DNA from 3 places in the Duganella kummerowiae genome. Region 2 is predicted to be linked to each of the others. Evidence: predicted binding sites of a transcription regulator. Region 2 holds the regulator's gene; each other region holds the start of a gene.

Region 1 (7,067 bases), 130 kb from region 2:
CCGATGGAGACGTTCACGAACAGCACGCCCAGGGCGGCGTATTTCAGCCATTCCGGCACGCCGTCGCGGAACACCAGCGGCGCCAGCATCAGGGCCGCCAGGGTCATGGCGGCCGGCTCGGTGATCAGGGAGCCGGTCAGCGGCACCAGGGCCAGTCCCAGCCAGGTCATGGCGACCTCGGTGCGCAGCGGCAGCAGGCGGGCGATGGCGCGCAGCAGGCGCTGCACGATGTCCAGCACCGGGCGCGAGGCCGCCACCACCATCACCACGAACACGAACAGCGGCTCGGTGTACTGGCGCGATTCGGCGTAGGCGGTGGCCGCCTGGCCGCCCTGCAGCAGCGCCATGAACAGCACCAGGAGGAAGGCCCAGAAGCCGAACACCACCTCGACCTCGCCCAGCAGGTGGAACAGGCCGGCGTGGCGCGGGTGGCGGTGCGCCAGGGCCTCGAACGACTTGGCGGCGAAGGTGTGCAGCAGGGCCAGTCCGAACAGGATGGCGCCGGCCAGTTGCATGGTGTCCAATGGTAGTCCTGTAACAATGGCGGAGTTGCCATGTTACCCCATTGCTGTTCAGGCATACAGCCCGTGCAGGAACCAGCGCGCCTGTGCGCCGCGCTCCAGGTACAGCCAGTAACAGGTGGCGTCGGCGCCCTGGCCGACGTAGTAGTCGCGCACCACGGTTTTTTCGCCCCACCAGCCGACTTCCATGCGTTCCGGGCCGCGTATCAGCTTGAGCGCACTGCCGTACCAGGGGCGTTCGTCGCGCATCAGCAGCGGCACCGGCCGGGCCAGCAGCCAGAACGGGCGGTCGGCCGCGATCACGCCGGGCTGCGCCGCCGGGCGTTTGGCGGTCGCTGGCGTCCAGGCGTTGCCCACCTCCGGGCGGTAGTCCTGAACCATGGCCGGCACCAGCACGTTGTCCGCGCCCAGGCGGGCGGTCAGCAGTTCCAGCAGGCGGTTGAAATCCTCCGGCGTGCCGCCCGGTTCGGGGAACAGCGATTCCGTCGGTGGGCGCATGGGTTCCAGCTTCAGCGTTTCCAGGCGCAGCGCGATCACCGGCGCGCTCAGTTCGACCTTGGCCAGGCGTTCCTTGAGCAGGCGTATCAGATGGCTGTCCTGCCAGGCCGGTTCGGCCAGCATGATCTCCAGCGGCGTGGGGGCGATGGCGGCGCGCCCGCGCTCGTGCTCCATCCACAGTGTGATGGCGCGGATGGCCAGCTGCTGCACCGTGAGCCAGCCGGCCAGCTGGGCCAGCAGCTGGGTGGCGCCATGCAGCAGCGCATGCGCGTGCTCGATGCGGTCGAAGGTTTCGATGCGGGCCGAAAAAGTCTTGGGCGCCTGCAGCCATTCGAACAATTCGGGCGCCTCGCCGTAGGCGCGGTCCAGGTCGGCCAGCAGGCGCGCGCTGGTGCGGCGCTGCAGGCCGGGGCGGGGCAGGGCGCGCAAGTCGCCCAGGCGGTGCGCGGCGATACCGTTGAGCCAGTCCGCGTACGGCAGGCTGGCATGCAGGAGTTCACAGGGCAGCTGGTCCAGGCGGCGCCGCAGGCGGTCCAGGCGCAGCACCCGGCGGCGCAGCGGCAGGCCGCGCTGGCGGCCGGCGCGCGCCAGCAGCCAGGCGCCCTGGGCGGTGGGGGCGGCGCCCAGCTGCGCGCTCAGGCCCAGCGCCGCCGTGCTGCGCGCCACGCGGCGGCACAGGGCGTGCGGACCGCCGAACAGGCGCAAGCTGGCCGAGACGTCCAGCAACAGGGTGGCGTCCTCCTGCGGCGTGACTTCCGGCGTGTACTGCATCAGGGCCAGTGCCAGGGCGTGCAGGGTTTGCTGTTCGCGCGCGGGATCGCGTTCCAGCACGCCGGTCTCGGGCGAGATGGCGGCCACGCCGCCGCCGCGCATGCCGGGCTGCACGCCGAGGGCGGCGGCCTCGGGCGAGACGGCCAGCACCCGGCCCTGGTCGATCACGGCATAGGGGCCGGGTTCACACCAGTTCGGGCGTAACGATTCGAGCGACAGCAGCGGCAGGTGCACGCTCAGCAGGAGCTTCATGATGGGCAGTCCGTGACAGGCGGTCGGCCGGCATGCCGGCCAGCGGGATGAACAGGGTACGCTCGCAGTGCGGGCCGCGGCGCTTGACGATATCGGCCTGGATGCCGCGCGCGGCCGGACGCAGGGCGATGCGCAGCGGGGCCGGCGACGGACTGTTGGCGGCGGCCAGCGGGCGCACCATCCAGAACAGGGTATCGGCGCCCTGGGCCGCCAGGGCGAGGCGGCGCAGGGCTTCCGGACGCAGCTGCGATTGCCACAGGATGAGGGCGCCGCAGCTGCCGTTGCGCAGCACCTGTTCGGCGGCCCACAGGGCGTCGCCACTGCTGTGCGGGCGTAGCCACAGCAGGTTGCGCTCGTCGAGTTCCCAGCTGCGGCAAGCCATGGCGTGCGGCTGGTAGGGCGGCTGGATGAAGGCCACGTGCTGGCGCGCCGACAGCAGGCGCAGCACCGGCTGCAGCAACTGCATCTCGCCGATGCCGGGCTGCTGGGGCAGCAGTTCTATCATGGCCGAGCGCGGCCAGCCGCCGTTGGGCAGTTCGCGGTCCAGCGGCCGGAAACCTGTCAGGCAGGTGGCCATGCCGGCCCGCGACAATTCGCTGGCGCGCCACACGTCGCGCAGCGCGTGCGGATCGGTGGAACTGGCGGCACTGGCAGGTAAGGGAGGGGCTAGCATGGCGGATTTCGGTGCACTGTGTTTTTATACAGTATAATTCGCGTCGGCGGTGCAGGCAAGTCGGCACCGCAGACCTTGCTCGGTTACGGCTTCTGATGCACAGTAATGTCTTTCTCAGTCAGGAACCACGATGCGGGTTGAACGTTTTGAATTCACCACCGTCAGCGGCCATCAGCTGGCGGCCCGGCTGGATGCGCCCAGGGAGGCGGTGCGGGCTTACGCCCTGTTTGCGCATTGCTTCACTTGCGGCAAGGACGCCATCGGCGCGGCGCGTGTGGCGCAAGCGCTGGCCGCGCACGGCATCGCCGTGCTGCGCTTCGATTTCACCGGGCTGGGCGCCAGCGGCGGCGACTTTTCCGACACCAATTTCAGCTCCAACGTGGACGACCTGGCCGCCGCCGCGCAGGTCATGCGCGAACGCTATGCGGCGCCGCAGTTGCTGATCGGCCATAGCTTGGGTGGCGCGGCCGTGCTGGCGGCCGCCGGCCAGATCCCGGAGGCGAAGGCAGTGGTCACCATGGGCGCGCCCAGCACGCCGGCCTATGTCACCACCATGTTCCGCGACCACCTGGACACCATTGCCGCCGAGGGCGAGGCCAGGGTGCAGCTGGCCGGGCGTCCGTTCGTGATCAAACAGCAGTTCGTGGAGGATGCGGCCAGCCATAGCCTGAAGGAGAGCATCGCCACCCTGCGGCGCGCGCTGCTGGTGCTGCACGCGCCCGGCGACGATACTGTGGCGCTGGCCAATGCCATGGAAATCTTCATGGCGGCCAAGCATCCGAAAAGCTTCGTGTCGCTGGACACGGCCGACCATTTGCTCACGCGCAGGGAGGATGCGGTGTATACCGCCAATCTGATCGCGGCCTGGGCCGACCGCTACCTGGAGCCAGCCGCCCAGGCTGAGAGGCCGTTTCAAAATGAGCAGGGCTAGGCGCCGCGACGCAGACAGTGCGCCTGCACGGCAAGGAGCGGCAACGACGCCATGGTCTTTTTGAAACGGACTCTTAAAAGTCTTCCGACAAGTCTTTCCAGCCCTTGCTGGCGGCAAAGGCGTTGAATTCGTCGGGCGCTTCCAGCACCAGCAATCGGCCTTCCTGCAGCACCGGATCGCCGGCCGCCAGGGCCGGGCCCTTGTAGCCGGCCGTGCGCAGCTGGGCCACCACGGAGTCGATCAGGGCGCGGTCCTTGTGCAGGCCGGCGATGGGCGCCTTGAAGTCGACGTAGACGTCGATGGCGCCATAGCCTTCGTCGAAGATGCGGATGGCCTTGGCCTCGTGGGCGCGGCCGGAACTGTCGGTGGCCTTGAACGGGCCGCTCAGTGTGATGTCGGTATCATTGCTCATGCCGCCAGCATACACCATACCGCGCCCGCGCCGCTTACTTGAGCGGCGCGAAGATGGCTTCCAGGCGGTCCGGCGTGCCCGGGATGCGTTCCAGGCGCGGGTATTTCAGGCCGCCGTGGTAGTCCAGCGCAACGCTGCGGTACAGGCTGCCGCGCTTGACCAGGATCTCGATGGGCGCCGTGCCGCCCTTGGCGGCGGTGACGGCGGCGCGCAGCAGTTCCGGCTTGTAGGCCTTGCCATTGACGGCCACGATCACGCTGCTGCCGGACAGGCCGGCCCGGAAGCCCACCCCATCCCACACGATGGCCTCGACCTTGCCGCCTTCGCCCACCGAGAAGCCCAGCGAATACTGGAAGTCGGCGCTCTTGCTCTGGTCCTCGCGCTGCTTGAGGAAGTCGGTCTGCTTGTCGGTGTAGACCAGTTTCCAGCCGGCGCGCGCCAGGCCGTCCAGTGGAGCGCCGGGGCCGTGGCCGTCCAGCCGGCTGCGCAGGAAGGGCGCCCAGTCGTAGGGCTGCAGCTTGTTCAGGGCCTGGACCACGTCCTCGAAGGTGTAGTGATTGGCCGTGTACTTGCCGTCGTCCACACCGAAGAAGGCCCGCGCGAAGTCGTTGAGCGAGCGCTTGTCCTTCGACAGTTCGCGGATTTTGGTGTCCACGTCCAGCCAGATCAGCATGCCTTCCTGGTAGTAGTCCTCGGCGCGCTGCCAGTTGTTCCACGGCTGCGGGCGGCGCGCGTTGACGATGGGGTCGTTGGTGGTGTCCTGCACGGCGCGCCACTCGCGGCCCTTGACGTTGTCGTAGCGGGCGGCGGTGACGGCAAACAGGTCGCGCATGTGGTCCGTCTTGATCAGGCCGGAGCGGGCCGACAGCACATTGCCCCAGTACTGGGTCTGGCCCTCGTAGACCCACAGCAGGGTGTTCTGCAGCGGGGTGTTGAAGTCGGGGACGTCCTGGTCGGCCGGGCGCATGAACTTGCCGTTCCAGGAGTGCGTGAATTCATGCGGCAGCAGCTCGCGCTGGCCTTCCTTCTTGGCCCATTCGCTGAAGTAGCCGGACTTGACGCCGTTCTCGCTGGACTCGTGGTGCTCACGCCCTATGGTGCCGAATTCGTCGCTGATCGAGAACAGGAAATCGTAGTGGCGGTAGTGCTTGGCGCCGAACAGCTTGTAGGCCTGCTGCACCATCTCGCGGTGCGGCGCGATCTGCTCGGGCGTGGCGTTGAGGGCTTCGGCATTGTCGGCCACCACGTTCAGGTGCACCGGCACCTTGGCGCCCGGATCGAGGTCGATGCGGCGGAAATAGCGTCCCGCAAACAGGGGCGAGTCGATCAGGGTTTCCAGGTCCAGCGGCTTGAAGGTGACCTCGTCGCCCTTGCGCTCGGCCGTCTCCAGCGCGCTGCCGTACTGCCAGCCGGCCGGCAGCTGCAGCTTGGGCTGGAAGGTGATGCGGCGGCTGTTGTGGCCGGCCGGATACAGCGCCACCGACTGCCATTGCACGCCCAGGATATCGTCGGTCATGGTGGTGCGGCCCTGGCTGGCCTCCACCGGGGACAGGTATTCGTAATCGAGTTCCAGCGTATCCACCCCGGCAGGCACGTCCAGGTGGAAGGCGTGCACGTTGACGGTGTCGCGCCGCCAGTCCAGCGGCTTGCCGTTGGCCGTGATGCGCAGGCCGGCGAACTGGTTCAGCGGCGCGCTGGGGCCATGGTTGCCGGGCACCCATTCCGGATACAGCAGGGTCAGCTTGCCGGGCCGCACCGGCAGGGTTTCATGGATGCGGAAGATCTGCTGCGCGGTGTTGGTGGCGTCCACCTTGATGACGATGGTGCCGGGGTAGGGCTGGTCCACCGGGGCGGGGATGGGATCGGCGTGGACGGCGCCGGCCAGGGTGGCGGCCAGCAGGGCGAGCTGGGTAAGCTTGAACATAGCGGGATAGGGCGGTTGGACAAGCCAAAGAGTGTAGCACGCGGGAAATTTTTCCCGGCCAAACGGCGCCTCAAAAAATTTTGAAAAAAACCCCTTGAAAGCCGTTAGCCCCACCCTATCTTGGATCCGTGGTTGCTGATGTCCTGGGGCCACAACACTTTATATCGCTTAACTTGAAAAGGATATCTATCATGCGTACTTTCGACCTGACTCCCCTGTACCGTTCCGCCATCGGCTTCGACCGCCTGGCCCAACTGCTGAACGACGCCCAACGCGGCGACGGCAGCCCCAGCTATCCCCCCTACAACATCGAACTGGTGGCCGAAGATAAATACCGCATCGTGATGGCCCTGGCTGGCTTCAGCCGCGAGGAAATCGACATCACCTTCGAGCGCGATTCGCTGCAAGTGGTGGGCCGCAAACAGCGCGACGGCGTGGAGCGCACCTACCTGCACCGTGGCATCGCTGCCCGCGACTTCGAGCAGCGCTTCCAGCTGGCCAACCACGTCAAGGTCACTGGCGCCACCTTCGAAAACGGCATGCTCAACATCGAGCTGGTGCGCGAAGTGCCGGAAGCCCTGAAGCCGCGTAAAATCGTTATCGACGGCGGCGACAATGTGACCGCCCTGGAGCAGCGCGCCGCATAAGGCCGCTTAAAAAAGATCGTGGCGTCGTTGCAGCTGCTCGCCGTGCATACGCACTGTCTTCGGAGCCGCGTCTCGCCACGTTCATTTTGAAGCGCGCTTGAAGAGCCCTTGAAGCGCGCTTCCTCAGTTTCATCCTGTAGCAACGACTGGCCGGGTAACCCCCGGCCAGTTGTACGTTGGGAACATCATTGTCTTTGGTTAAGCGGCGTTTAATTTTATTGCCGCATATTGGATACATCGATAAACCTTTCATCTATCAGGAGTGCAGCAATGAACTACGGATCGAAAACCTTCAAGCGGACCCTGGCAGCCCTGGCCGTGGTCGGTGTGCTCGGTGCGGCGGGCGCGGTTGCTGTGCACCAGAACGCCGCCACGGCGGCCGCTACTCCGGTAGCCGCCGCCGTGGCCCCGGCCGCCGCGCCGGGCAGCGGCGTGGCG
Region 2 (7,067 bases):
CGGGGTGTACCGCAGGGTATCCCGCTCGGCGATCAAGGCGATGATCTGGAGCTGGTTCAGCTCAGGTTCCCAGCAAATTAAGCGGCAGCGGCTGCGGGAGCAGCGGCGGCTTCAGCGCGGTGGGATTTCGCTGCATCTTCGCGTTGCACCGACTTCATCATCGGCGAAGGAGCGGTTTCCGCTTTCTTCATTTTCACGGTCAGGTGACGCAGCACGGCATCATTGAATTTGAATGCGGTTTCCAGCTCGACCAGGGTCTCGTTGTCGCATTCGATGTTCATGCAGATGTAGTGTGCCTTGGCCAGCTTCTGGATCGAGTAAGCCATTTGGCGGCGGCCCCAGTCTTCGACGCGGTGCACGTTGCCACCGCGGCTGGTGACGCTAGCTTTGTAGCGTTCGATCATGGCGGGCACTTGCTCGCTCTGGTCCGGATGGACGATAAAAACGATTTCGTAGTGACGCATGTAAACTCCCTTAAGGACTTGAAGAAATAGCCCACCCTGGCGTCAAGACAGGTGTGGGAAGAGGTAAGCCCGCGACTATAGCACTGTTTTGCCCCCAAAACAAGCAGCCGCCCGGGGCGCGCCGGGCGGCGCGCATGAAAATATTTCGTCCAAAACAAGAAATCCCCTTGCATTCCCTCTCGCACTGTACAAAAATACAGACTGTTTATATCCACAGGCCAGAGGGCCCCGCTCCCATGATCAAGCTCACCGCACGGCAAGAACAAATTCTCAACCTGATCAAGGACGCCATCGACAACACCGGCTTCCCGCCGACCCGCGCCGAAATCGCCAACGAGCTGGGCTTCAAGTCCGCCAACGCGGCCGAGGAGCACCTGCAGGCGCTGGCGCGCAAGGGCGCCATCGAAATCGCGGCCGGCACCTCGCGCGGCATCCGCCTGCTCGGCGCGCACGCCGAGCCGGCCCCGTCGCGCATGCCGCCGCCCAACGCCATGATGTCGCTGCCGCTGATCGGCCGGGTGGCGGCCGGCTCGCCCATCCTGGCGCAGGAAAACCTGGAGACCAGCTACGCGGTCGATCCCAACCTGTTCTCGGCCAGGCCGGACTACCTGCTCAAGGTGCGCGGCGAATCCATGCGCGACGTCGGCATCATGGACGGCGACCTGCTGGCCGTGAAAAAGGTGGACACCGCCAAGAATGGCCAGATCGTGGTGGCGCGCATCGGCAGCGAAGTGACAGTCAAGCGCTACCGCAAGACCGGCGGCCTGGTCGAGCTGCTGCCCGAGAATCCCGACTTCAAGGTGATACAGGTCGATCCGGAAGCCGACGAGTTCGCGCTGGAAGGCCTGGCGGTCGGCTTGCTGCGTACTTGGCATTAAAAAAGGGGCTCTCAATCCGCGCTGAGCGCGATCTTGAGCGCGTTCAGGCTGATTGGGAGATCCCTTTTTTTCTTAACATCCTTCAAGGGCGCAGCTGAAGTCGCCCAGCAAGTCCTCGGTATCCTCGATGCCGACCGAGACCCGTATCAGCGATTCGGCTATGCCCATGGAGGCGCGCCGTTCCGGGCCCATCTCGTAGAAGATGGTATGCGCCACCGGGATGATCAGGGTGCGGGTGTCGCCCAGGTTGGAGGCCGGGATTGCCAGCTTGAGGCGGTTCAGGAAGTCGAAGCAGTCTATGCCCTCCTTCAGCTCAAAGCTCAGCAGCGAACCATAGCTCAGGAACAGCTCGGTGGCGATGCCGTGCTGCGGGTGCGAGGGCAGGCCCGGGTAGTACACGGCCGCCACGCGCTCATCCGATTCCAGCAGGCGCGCCAGGGCCAGGGCATTGGCGCTGGTGCGCTCCATGCGCAGCGCCAGCGTCTCGGCGCCCACGGCGATATGGTGCGCCGCTTCCGGCGCCAGCGAGGCGCCGAAATCACGCAAGCCCTTGGCGCGGATCTGCGCCAGGCCCCACTGCGGCGCGGCGGCCTTCTTGTAGTTGTCGTAGATGTTGGGATAGCGGGTCCAGTCGTACACCCCGGTGTCGGTGACGGCGCCGCCCAGCGCGTTGCCGTGGCCGGCAATGGACTTGGTCAGGGCGTTGACCACCAGCCCGGCGCCCACCGCCCTGGGGCGGAACAGATAGGGCGAGGTCATGGTGTTGTCCACCACGTACAGGATGCCGCGTTCGGCGCACAGCTGGCCGATGCGCTTCAAGTCCGCCACCTGGGTGCGCGGGTTGGCGATGGTCTCGACAAACACGACCCGCGTCTGCGGCGTGATGGCCGCCGCCACCTGGGCCACGTCGGTGGCGTCCACGAAGCTTACATCCACGCCCTGGCTGATGGCGGTCTGCCACAGGCTGTTGGTATTGCCGAACAAAAAGGACGAGGACACCACGTGGTCGCCGGCGCGCAGCAGCGCCTGGAACACCGCGCCGATGGCGCCCATGCCGGTGGCGAAGCAGATGCTGCCCACGCCCTGCTCCATCTTGCTGATCTTGTCCTCCAGCGCGGAGATGGTGGGATTGCCCTGGCGGCCGTAGCGGAAGCCCGGCTCGCGGCTTTGGAACACGGCGGCCAGCTGGCGCGCGTCGGCGTAGCCGAAGGCCACCGAGGTGTGGATGGGCTTGTGCAGCGAGCCGTGCTCTATGCCCTTCTGGCGGTCGTTGTGCAGGATGGTGGTGGTAAAACCGTAGTTCTTCTTGTCGTTCATGTGGGATTCCGAGTGCTGCGGTGAGGCGAAAAAAAAGCCCGGTACCGTGGGGCACCGGGCTGCGGCATCAGGCTTCCGATGTCGCCAGGTTCAGGTTCAGCTGGGTGCGCGCGGCGTCTTCCGGCAGCGGGGCCTTGGTCGGGTTGTGGCGCGCATGCTCGATCTTGTCCAGGTAATCCCTGGACACGTCGCCGGTGATGTAGACGCCGTCGAAGCAGGATGCCTCGAACTTGGTCAGGGCTGGATTGACGTCCGAGATCGAGCGCTTGAGCGCGTCCAGGTCCTGGTACACCAGGGCGTCAGCCGTGATTTCGCGGCACACTTCCTCGGTGCTGCGGCCGTGGGCGATCAGTTCGTCGCGGGTCGGCATGTCGATGCCGTACACGTTCGGGTACAGCACCGGCGGCGCGGCCGAGGCGAAGATCACTTTCTTGGCGCCCGATTCGCGCGCCATCTGCACGATCTCGCGGCTGGTGGTGCCGCGCACGATGGAGTCGTCCACCAGCAGCACGTTCTTGCCCTTGAATTCATCGACAATGGCGTTCAGCTTCTGGCGCACCGATTTCTTGCGCATGGCCTGGCCCGGCATGATGAAGGTGCGGCCGATGTAGCGGTTCTTGATGAAGCCTTCGCGGTACTCCTTGCCCAGCTTGAGCGCCAGCTGGATGGCGGCCGGACGCGAGGAATCGGGAATCGGCATCACCACGTCGATATCGTCGGCCAGGCCTTCGCGCTTGATCTTCTCGGCCAGGTATTCGCCCATTTTCAAGCGGGTGCTGTACACCGAGGCGCCGTCGATCACGGAATCGGGACGGGCCAGGTAGACGAATTCGAACACGCAGGGGTTGAGCGAGGGATTGTCGGCGCAGATGCGGCTGTGCAGCTGCTTGTCGGCGTCGATGAACACCGCTTCGCCCGGCGCGATGTCGCGCACGAAGCGGAAACCCATGCCTTCCAGCGCCACCGATTCGGAGGCGATCAGGTATTCATTGCCCTGGGCCGTTTCGTTGATGCCCAGGCACAGCGGACGGATGCCGTGCGGATCGCGGAAGGCCAGCATGCCCACGCCGGCAATCTGCGCCACCGCCGCATAGCCGCCGCGCACGCGGCGGTTCAGCACCGTGACCGCCTCGAAGATGGCGTCGGCCGTCAGCGACAGGCCGGTGGTGGCCTTATGGATTTCGTGCGCCAGCACATTGAGCAGCACTTCCGAGTCGGAATCCGTGTTGATGTGGCGGCGGTCGTTCTTGAACATCTCTTCCTTGAGCTGTTCCCAGTTGGTCAGGTTGCCGTTGTGCGCCAGCGTGATGCCGTAGGGGGCGTTCACGTAGAACGGCTGCGCTTCCTCTTCGCTGGACGAACCGGCGGTCGGATAGCGGCAGTGGCCGATACCGGTGTTGCCTTGCAGGGTACGCATGTTACGGGTACGGAAAACGTCGCGCACCAGGCCATTGGCCTTGTGCATGGCGAACATGCTGCTGTGATTGGTCGCTATGCCCGCCGCATCCTGGCCGCGGTGCTGCAGCAGCAGCAGCGCGTCATACAGCAGTTGGTTGACAGGTTGATGGGATACGACGCCGACGATGCCACACATGGTAGTGCTCCTGAACTGGTGCTACGGATTTAATAATGCTGAAAAACGATGCTTAAAAATTCACATGCTGCGCCAGCGCAGCGGGTAACCAGGGTTTCACGGCGCGGGCGCCGCTTTCCGCGAACGGGCTCAACACCGCGTCGCGCCAGAATGCCTGCTTGGGCAAGGACGTCATCCCGCACAAGATGACGGCGGCCAGCACAATCACAAGCCCCTTGCCCAGCCCGAAAAAAGCGCCCAGGCCGCGGTCCACCAGCGACAGGCCGCCTGCCTCGATCAGCGCCCCCACGGCCATGCCGAGCAGGCCCATCAAGATGCGCACACCGAAGAACATGGCCACGAAGGCCACCATCAAGCGGATGGCCTCGCCCGGTATCGCTGCCGGCAGCATGGCCGCCAGCTGCGGGCTGTAGGCGTTGGCGGCGACAAAGGCCACCACCCAGCTCAGCAGCGACAGCACCTCGCGCACCACGCCGCGCATGGTGCTGATAATGACGGAGGTGACCAGCACGAACAGCACCAGGTAGTCGAACAGCGTCAAGTCAAACGGGCTCACGTCGCACCACGCCGGCTCAGACCGGCTCCAGCCTGCCGTTCAAGCCCATCTTGCCCAGCTTGGCGCGCACCTTCTCGGCCTCCTCCTTGTTGTTGAAGGGGCCGACCTTGATGCGGGTGGCGTCGCCCGACGGTGTTTTTTGCGTATAGGACTTGATGCCGGCCTCGCGCAATCTGGCCTGCAGCTCGTCGACCTTGTCCTGCGCCGACAGGGCCGCGACCTGCAGCACGTATTTCTGGTTGTCGGCGGCCGCCGGCTTGGCCGATTGCTTGCCTTCCAGTATGGCCATGGCGCGCGCGGCGTCGTCCGAGGCGGCGGCGGGCTTGGCCTCCTCCTTGGCCTTGGCGGCGGCGCGGGCTTCGGCCAGCTTGCGTTCGGCGTCGGCTTTTTCCTTGTCCAGGCGCTCGGCGCGGGCCTTGGCCTCGGCCTCGGATTTGGCCTTGGCCAGCGCTTCCTGCTTCGCCTTCGCTTCACTCTCGGCCTTCAGGCGGGCTTCGGCTTTCTGGCGCGCCTCGGTTTCGGCGCGGGCGTCGGCCACGGCCTTGGGATCGGGTTTGGCTTCCGGCTTGGGCTCGGGTTTGGGCTCGGGTTTGGCCCCGGCCACGGCCTTGGGCTCGCCCTTGGACTCGGGCTCGGCCCTGGCTTCCCTGGCCTTGGACGCATCAACGGCGGCCACGGCGGGAGCGGCAGCCTTCAGCTTGGCATCGTCGACGATCTCCTCGGAACTGTCCAGCGCGGCGCTGGCGGCGACGCTGGCCGCCGCCGGGGCAGGCTTGTCCTTGGACGGTATCTTGATGTCGATGTCGGACGCCAGCGGCTTGGGCTCGGAGTCCAGTATCATGGGCAGGCCGACGGCGACGGCCAGCGCCAGCGCGACAGCGCCCACCAGGCGGCGGCGTGCACGTTTCTTTTCCGGCAAGACGGGATCATCAGTTTCGCGGCTGCCACGGCTGCCGCGCCCGCGCGTGTTGCCCTCGGAGGATGCACGTTTGGAACGGGCGCGCTCGGACAAGGCCTGGTCGTCGGGACTGGTGTAATAGCCGCTGTCCTGGCTGGCGTCCTGCTTGTTTTTACCGGATTTCGAGAACAAGCCCATGCGTGATGTCGTTCGGTGTCAATGAAGTGAGGATTTTCGGGCCGCCATGACGCCGGCGACGGTGATGAAAGATCCAAAGACCACAATTCTATCATCCTCACCGGCACGGCTGAGGGCATTTGCGTAGGCCTGCCCCGGATCGGGAAATATTTCAATAGTCCGTTCGGCCCGTTCCGGCTGCACGATCTGCACCTTGGCCGCCAGTTCGGAGGCGCTGGCCGCGCGCGGCGAGGGCAAATCGGTCAGACACCAGTGGTCCACATGCTCGGACATGGCGGCAATCACGCCATCGATATCCTTGTCGTGCATGGAACCGAACACGGCGTAGGTGTAGCGGTAAAAGCCCATGTTGCCGAGGTTCTGGTTCAGGGCCGAGGCCGCGTGCGGGTTGTGCGCCACGTCCAGGATCACGGACGGACGGCCCGGCAGCACCTGGAAGCGGCCCGGCAGCTCCACAGTCACCAGCCCGGTGCGCACTTCCTGGGCGCCCACCGGCAGCTCCAGCTTGAGCGCTTCCAGCGCGGCCAGGGCGGCGCAGGCGTTCAGTATCTGGTTGGCGCCGCGCAGGCTGGGGTAAGCCAGGGCGTTGCGGCGCTGGCCGCGGCCGCCATAGTTCCATTGCTGCTTGTCGCCCGCGTAGTTGAAGTCGCGCCCCATCAGCCACAGGTCGGCGCCTATGGCTTCGGCGTGCGCGATCAGCGACTTGGGCGGCAGCGGGTCGGAGCAGATGGCCGTCTTGCCGGGGCGGAAGATGCCGGCTTTCTCGAAGCCGATGGCTTCGCGGGTGTCGCCCAGGTAGTCGGTGTGGTCGATGTCCACGCTGGTGACGATGGCGACGTCGGCGTCCACCACATTGACCGCGTCCAGGCGGCCGCCCAGGCCCACTTCCAGTATCACCACGTCCAGGCCGGCCTGCGACATCAGGTGCATGATGGCCAGCGTGGTGAATTCAAAATAGGTCAGCGTGGTCTCGCCACGGGCCGCTTCCACCACGTTGAAGCTGGCAACCAGGGCTTCGTCGCTGGCCAGTTCGCCATTGACGCGGGCGCGCTCGTTGAAGTCCAGGAAGTGCGGCTTGATGTACAGGCCGGCCTTGTAGCCGGCGCGCAGCAGGATGGATTCCAGCATGGCGCAGGTCGAGCCCTTGCCGTTGGTGCCGGCC
Region 3 (7,067 bases), 120 kb from region 2:
TTATCACGTCATTTTTGAGACCATCCAAAGGATCGATGAAACGATTTTTCCCAACAATAGATTGCGTCCCCGGAAGTGGTGTATGAGATGTGATTCTCGAGGGCAAGGTGTGGTGGTTCACCCAACTAGGACACTACGTTAAGTTTTATTCTGCCACCTCAGGTGCCAAGCTAGTGAAAGTCCCGTGACGACGTTGCAAGCTCTCCTAGCAAATGCGAGCAATCCACCAGCCGCTTGGCGATAAGATTGCGAACACCGCTCTTGGATTGCCAGATCCCATACACCCCAAGCAGCTGCGAGGTCATCAGCTCGCGCCGCTGCTGCTCTGCCAGCGACGGCCAGACGATAATGTTGATGGTCCCGAATTCGTCCTCCAGCGTCAGGAAGATCACCCCGTTCGCCGTCGCCGGCCGCTGGCGCACCGTGACGATGCCGCAGCCACGCGCCAGCTGCCCGTCATCGAAGGTGTTGAGCACTTCGGATGGGACGAAGCGCATCCTGGTCAGCCGCTCGCGAAGCAGCGCCAGCGGGTGGCGGCCAAGTGTCAGGCCGAGATGGCGGTAGTCGGCCACGATCTCCTCCCCTTCCGCCGGCGCCTGCAGGGTCACCGGCGCTTCCGCGATGGCTGCCGTCTTCAACAATCCACGCTCCGGCACGCTGGCAGCGGCATCCCACATGGCGCTGCGGCGGTTCCCCACAATGGCAGCCAGCGCATTGGCCGAAGCCAGCGCCGTCATGTGCGCCGACGTAAGATCCGCGCGTGCGGCCAGGTCGCGCGGGCTGTCGAACTGCCGCACGGTGCGTGCTTCTTCGATGCGCCAGGCTGCCACGCGCTCCATGCCGTTGATGTTGTTCAGGCCCAGGCGCACCGCCAGTGCGCCACTGGCCGCGCGCTCCAGCGAAGCCTCCCAGCTGCTGGCGCATACATCGACGGGACGGACTTCCACGCCATGGCGCCGCGCGTCCTGCACCAGCGACGAGCGGCTGTAGAAGCCCATGGGCTGGCTGTTCAGGAGCGCGGCCAGGAACTCGGCCGGGTGGTGGCATTTGAGCCAGCTGCTGGCATAGGCCAGCAGCGCGAACGAGTGCGCGTGCGATTCCGGGAATCCGTAACCCGCGAAGCCGCGTATCTGCGAAACGATGGAGGTGGCGAAGGCGGTGGTGTAGCCGCGTTCGGCCATCCCCTGCATCAGCTTGTCCTCGAACTGTTCCAGCCCGCCCTTGCGCTTCCAGGCAGCCATGGCGCGGCGCAGGCGGTCCGCCTCCCCTGGCGTGAATCCTGCCGCTGTCATGGCAATCGCCATCACCTGCTCCTGGAAGATGGGTACGCCAAGGGTGCGCTTCAGGACCGCCTCTACCTCCGGGCTGGGATAGGTGACCGGCTCCTCGCCCTGCCGGCGCCGCAGGTAGGGCTGTATCATGCCGCCCTGGATCGGGCCTGGCCGGATGATGGCGACCTCGATCACCAGGTCGTAGAACTCGCGCGGCTGCATGCGCGGCAGCATGGACATCTGGGCGCGCGATTCGATCTGGAACACGCCCACCGTGTCGGCGCGCGAGATCATCTCGTAGGTGGCCGGGTCTTCGTACGGGATATCGCCCAGTTCGAAGCGTTCGCCGCGCTGCCGGGAGATCAGCTCCAGGGTGCGCGACAGGCAGGACAGCATGCCCAGCGCCAGCACGTCGATTTTCAGCAAGCCGATGGCGTCGATGTCATCCTTGTCCCATTGGATCACGGTGCGGTCCTGCATGGCCGCGTTCTCGATTGGCACCAGGCGTGACAGCGGCCCGCGCGAGATCACGAAGCCGCCCGGATGCTGCGACAGGTGGCGTGGAAAACTCATCATGCGGTCGGCGATCCAGCCCCATTTGTCGGCCACCGCCGAATCAGGATCGAAGCCGCAGGTTTCCAGCCGCTGGCGCAGGTCGGAGCGCCCTCCCCAGCCGTGGCTGGCCTTGGCCACCTTGTCCACGACGGACAAGTCCACGCCCAGCGCACGCCCCACGTCGCGCACCACACTGCGCGGGCGGTAGCAGATCACCACCGCCGTCAGCGCTGCCCTGGCGCGGCCATATTTGCGGTAAATGTACTGGATCACCTCCTCGCGGCGCTGGTGCTCGAAGTCGACATCGATGTCGGGCGGCTCATCGCGTTCGCGCGAGATGAAGCGCTCGAACAGCAGCGTGCCGCGCGACGGATCCACCTCCGTGATGCCCAGGCAGTAGCAGACGGCGCTGTTGGCAGCCGATCCCCTGCCCTGGCACAGGATTTTTTGCGAGCGGGCGTAGCGCACGATGTCGTACACGGTGAGGAAGTACGGTTCGTAGCGCATGTCGGCAATCAGTTCCAGCTCGTATTCCAGCTGCGCCTGCACGTTGGCCGGGATGGCGCCGGGATAGCGCCAGTGCGCGCCGATATAGGCTTGCTCGCGCAGGTAGGCGGTGGGCGTGGTGCCATCGGGGACCACCTCGTCCGGGTATTCGTAGCGCAGCTCGTCCAGCGAGAAGGTGCACAGGCGCGCCACGCGCACCGTCTCGTCCAGGGCGGCGCGCGGGTACAGATTCCCCAGCCGCACGCGCGAGCGCAGGTGCGCCTCGGCGTTGGACGCCAGCTGGTAGCCGCACTGCGCCACCGGGGTGCTCAAGCGAATCGCCGTCATGGTGTCCTGGATGATCTTCATCGAGCGTACGTGCATCATGACGTCGCCGGTGGCGACGACCGGCAGGCTGAATTCCTCGGCGATGGCCTCCACCATGGCGCGGTGCCGGTCATCCTCTGCGCGGTAGTGCAGCGTGAGCGCGATGCGCGCGCGGCCCGGTGCGCAGCGCACCAGCCATTCGGCCTGGCGCTCGACATCCTCGTACGGCGCGCGGTAGCGCGGGCACAGGATCAGCTGGCAGTCCGGCAGGCCCTTGAGATGGGCGAGATCCGGTGGCGGCCTGGCGATGTCGCGCGGCCAGAGCAGGTATTGACCTTTGCCGGCGCGGGTGCGGGCCAGGGTGATGAGTTCACTGAGGTTGCCGTAGCCGTTGCGGTTCATGGCCAGGGCCAGCACGTCGAACGGTGGCGAGCCATCCTCCGGCGTGACCGTCATCTGGCTGCCGATGATCAGGTGCAGGCCGTGTTCCTTGGCCTCCACGTGGGCCTTCACCACGCCGGCCAGCGAGCATTCGTCCGTGATCGCCAGCGCCGTGTAGCCCAGCTGGGCGGCGCGGTGGACCAGCAGCTCGGGCGGCGAGGCGCCGCGCAGGAAGGAATAATGGCTGCAGCACTGCAGCTCGGCGTAATCCGGCAGCGCGGACGTTGGGGTAGGCGCGTCCATGCTCAGCCGAACATGCCATGCAAATACCAGCGGCCATCGGGCACCCGCTCCAGGTACACCCAGTAGCAGCTGGCATCCGCGCCCTGGGCGATGTAGTAGTCGCGCGCGGCCAGCTGGTCGTCCCACCAGCCGGCCTCGATGCGCTCGGGACCGCGCAGCATGCGCAGCGGCGATCCATAAAACGGACGCTCGTCGCGCATCAGCAGCGCGATGGGCTGGTCCAGCAGCCAGAAGGGACGCTCGAACGGTTCGCCGCCGGCCTGCGGCCTGGGTGGCTTGGCGGCGGCCGGCATCCAGGCGTTGGCCGTCTCCGGCCGGTGGTCGTGGGTGTCCACTGGCACCAGCACGTTGTCGCTGCCCAGGCGTGCGGACAGCAGTTCCAGCAGGCGCTTGAAATCGGCGGGGCTGCCGCCCGGCTCGGGGAACAGGTCGTAGGTAGGCGGCGCCATCTCGGCCAGCAGCCGCACCTCCAGGCGGACGGCGATCACCGGCGCGGCCAGTTCCAGGCGTCCCAGGCGTTCCTTGAGCAGGCGCCGCATGTGGTCGATATGCCAGCCCGGTTCGGCCAGGCGGATTTCCAGTTCCGTCGGCGCGATCGCGTCCCGGCCCCGCTCGTGCTCCAGCAGGAAGGCAAATGTACTCACCGCGCGCTGGCGCGCCACCAGCCAGCCCACCAGCTGCTGCAACAGGCCGCCGGCGCCGTCCAGCAGGGCTTCGGCATGTTCGACCCGGTCGAAGGTTTCGATGCGCGCCGAGAAGGTCTCCGGCACGGCGATCCAGTCGAACATCTCGGGCGCGGCGCCGTAGGCGCGGTCCAATTCGCTCAAGACCTGCTTGCTCATGCGGCGCTGAATGCCCTGGCGCGGCAGGCGGCGCAGCGCGGCCAGGTTCTCAGCGCCTATCCCGGCCAGCCACTCCAGATGCGCCTGTGCCGACGGCAGGTAGCCGCAGGGCACGCGGTCCAGCTGGCGCGCCATGGTCAGCATCTTGACGGTGCGGCGCAGCAGGATGTGGCGGCGGTTCAGGGCCAGGCGCGCCAGCAGCCAGGCGCCCATGGCGGTCGGGGCGGAGGCCAGCCTTACTGTCAGGCCCAGCGCCTGGGTACTGGCGCGCACGCGGCGGCCAATCGCGGCGCGGCCGCCGAACAGGCGCAGGCTGGCGGTGACGTCCAGCAGCACGCTGAAGTCGTCCGCGTGCGCCACTTCGGGCGTGAACTGCAGCAGCGCCAGCGCCACGGCATTGCGCATGATCTCCTCCCGCTGGGCGTCGCGTTCGAGGATGACGGTGGCCGGCGACACGGCCGACACACCACCAGGCCGCATCCCGGCCCGCACGCCCGCCGCATAGGCCTCGCGCGAGACCGCGACCACCCTGCCCTTCTCGACCACCGCATGCGGCGCCGGATCACACCAGCGCGGCCGGACGGATTCGAGCGGCAGTAGTGGAAGGTGAACGCTGAGCCAGTACCGCATCGTTGAGAAACCGTTGACGTGCCGGCATGCTGGCCAGCGGGATGAACAGGGGATCGTCGTGGTGGGGACCACGGCGCTTGATGATGTGGGCGGAAATGCCGCCCACCGCAGGACGCAGCGCAACGCGCAGCGGCGCCGGGGAGGCATCGGAGGCGGCGCTCAGGGGACGCAGCAGCCAGAACACGGCATCCGCGCTCTGGGCGGCCAGGTTCAGCCTGCGCAGCGATTCGCTGCGCACGTTGCGCTGCCACAGCAGCACGGCGCCGCAGCCGCCGTTGCGTAGGATTTGCTCGGTGGACCACAGCGCGTCGGCAGTGCTGCTGGCCTTGATCCACAGGATGTTGGGGCACGCCAGGTCGAGGAACTTGCAGGCCGCCACGTTGGGCCGGTGTGGCGGCTGCACCAGGGCCACGCGGCGCCGCTGCGACAGCGCCGCCAGCGCGGGCCGCAGCAAATGCATTTCGCCGATGCCGGACTGCTGCAGCAACAGCTCCACCAGGCTGGACTGGGGCCAGCCGCCGTCGGGCAGCTCGGCATCCAGCAGGCTGTGCCCGGTGGGTATGGACATGATACGGCCACGGCTCAGCTCACTGGCCCGCCAGACGTGACGCATCGCCGCCTGGGCGGCTTGCTGGTCTTCCGGTGTCGGGGTGTAGGCGGTGGCTATCATGTTGCTGCGCAAGAATACTGTATAAAAACACAGTGTCAGTATAGAGCCTGCTTGGGCAGGAACGCAAGGTCGATTTGTTTCCTGAACGGCAATGCTGCTTTTGTGCTACCTTGACTATCACCGCTACGCTGGGAGTGAATATGGATGATGACCATCGGGGTAGCAAGCCAAGCCTTCGCAAGCGTGGGCCGCTGGATTTTGACGATCAACACCTGGACGGCGCCAGTTTCCGGGGACAGGTGCTGGAAGGGGCGACGTTCGCGGGAGCGCGGCTGCGGCATGCCGACTTCGAGCAGGCTGACCTATACTGGGCTTTCCTGTTTCGCGCGGACTTCAGCCATGCGAACATGAGAAACGCCCTGCTGAACGGCGCGACGTTAACGGAAGCGTGCCTGGTCGGGGCGGATCTACGCGGTGCCGACCTCTCCCGCGACAACCTGGGCGGCGGCACCGATTTGTGCGGCGCCGATCTGACCGGCGCCTGCATCGAGGGTGCGAAATTCACTGGTGCGCGGTATGACCGGCATACGAAATTGCCGGCCGGCCTGGATCCGACGGCCCACGCCATGCAGCTAGAGCGCTAGGAAGGTCTGACTGCTGCGCCTGGTCTTCAGCATGTGCGCGGTTAGCTCATCCTGGTGCTACCATGCTTAGCGTTCAGATAGGCATGGCCGCCCGGAGGATCAAGCATGTGCGTCAACTACATCACGGTATCGCGCCAGATGGCGTTTGACTGGTTCCGTACGCCGCTGGAAAGCGGCGAGGACTGGCGCGAGGAAATCTATCAGGACTACAAGGCGCCCTTCATCATTCACGACGACCAGGGCCGGCGCCAGGGCATGCTCGGCTCCTACGGCTTCGTCCCCAAGCGCAAGCTGCCGCTGGGGCGCACCATGACAACCATGAATGCGCGCGGGGAAACCGTGGGCGAACTGCGCACCTACAAGCGGGCCTGGGCCGAATCAAAGCTGTGCCTGGTGCCATCGCTGGCCGTGTTCGAGCCGAACTGGGAAGGCGGCGCCCATGTGCGCTGGGCCATCGGGATGGCTGACAAGTCGCCGTTCGCCGTGGCCGGGCTGTGGCGCTCCTGGGAGGAGGAAGATGGCACACTGAGTCATTCGTTCACGCAGTTGACCGTGAATGCGGACGATCATCCCGTCATGAACCGCTTTCACCGGCCAGGGGACGAGAAGCGCTCGGTGGTGGTGGTGCGGCCGGAGGATTATGATGACTGGCTCTCTTGCAAGAATCCCGAGCTGGCAAGGACTTATCTGCAGCTGTATCCCGCTGAGCTGCTGCACGCCTATCCCGCTCCTCGGCAGGCTGCAGGCAAGACCAAGACGGCAGCGCCGAAGCCGGTGCCTGTACAGGCGGACTTATTCTAAGCAGGCCGGCGGCTTTCAATCTCAAACACTCTCGTCAGTATCTCAACGGACAGTTGGGTGTTCATAGATAAGGCGTTATATGCCATAATGACCTATCTATGGAACGAGATACGCCATGCCAAAGAAGCTCTCCACGGCCGCATCCTGGCCCACGCTGGTGCAGGAACGCCTGACTGTCTGGGGTGAATGCATCAACACGCAGCGCCTGCGCCAGCGT

What was found. Region 2 encodes LexA, which represses DNA repair genes until DNA is damaged. Its sites were predicted from a motif close to ACTGTATNNNNATACAGT; they were not measured.
Region 1: a site for LexA is predicted at 2,731-2,748, ahead of imuA (translesion DNA synthesis-associated protein ImuA). Genes of this name have one in related genera too.
Region 3: a site for LexA is predicted at 5,482-5,499, ahead of imuA (translesion DNA synthesis-associated protein ImuA). Genes of this name have one in related genera too.

Annotation. Positions count from the first base shown of each region.
Region 1 covers NZ_JBKFEH010000010.1:263,946-271,012, forward strand. The annotation lists gene ACLB1G_RS14775 (putative Na+/H+ antiporter) at 1-515, opposite strand, end outside; gene ACLB1G_RS14780 (Y-family DNA polymerase) at 573-2,042, opposite strand; gene imuA (translesion DNA synthesis-associated protein ImuA) at 1,975-2,715, opposite strand; gene ACLB1G_RS14790 (alpha/beta hydrolase family protein) at 2,846-3,646, shown strand; gene ACLB1G_RS14795 (hypothetical protein) at 3,720-4,058, opposite strand; gene ACLB1G_RS14800 (M61 family metallopeptidase) at 4,093-5,982, opposite strand; gene ACLB1G_RS14805 (Hsp20 family protein) at 6,174-6,629, shown strand; gene ACLB1G_RS14810 (DegQ family serine endoprotease) at 6,900-7,067, shown strand, end outside.
Region 2 covers NZ_JBKFEH010000010.1:390,626-397,692, reverse strand. The annotation lists gene priB (primosomal replication protein N) at 1-60, opposite strand, end outside; gene rpsF (30S ribosomal protein S6) at 78-464, opposite strand; gene lexA (transcriptional repressor LexA) at 701-1,342, shown strand; gene ACLB1G_RS15420 (cystathionine gamma-synthase family protein) at 1,415-2,659, opposite strand; gene purF (amidophosphoribosyltransferase) at 2,727-4,253, opposite strand; gene ACLB1G_RS15410 (CvpA family protein) at 4,306-4,794, opposite strand; gene ACLB1G_RS15405 (SPOR domain-containing protein) at 4,826-5,905, opposite strand; gene folC (bifunctional tetrahydrofolate synthase/dihydrofolate synthase) at 5,924-7,067, opposite strand, start outside.
Region 3 covers NZ_JBKFEH010000010.1:512,962-520,028, reverse strand. The annotation lists gene ACLB1G_RS16010 (error-prone DNA polymerase) at 171-3,323, opposite strand; gene ACLB1G_RS16005 (Y-family DNA polymerase) at 3,326-4,795, opposite strand; gene imuA (translesion DNA synthesis-associated protein ImuA) at 4,728-5,465, opposite strand; gene ACLB1G_RS15995 (pentapeptide repeat-containing protein) at 5,606-6,049, shown strand; gene ACLB1G_RS15990 (SOS response-associated peptidase) at 6,155-6,850, shown strand; gene ACLB1G_RS15985 (hypothetical protein) at 6,966-7,067, shown strand, end outside.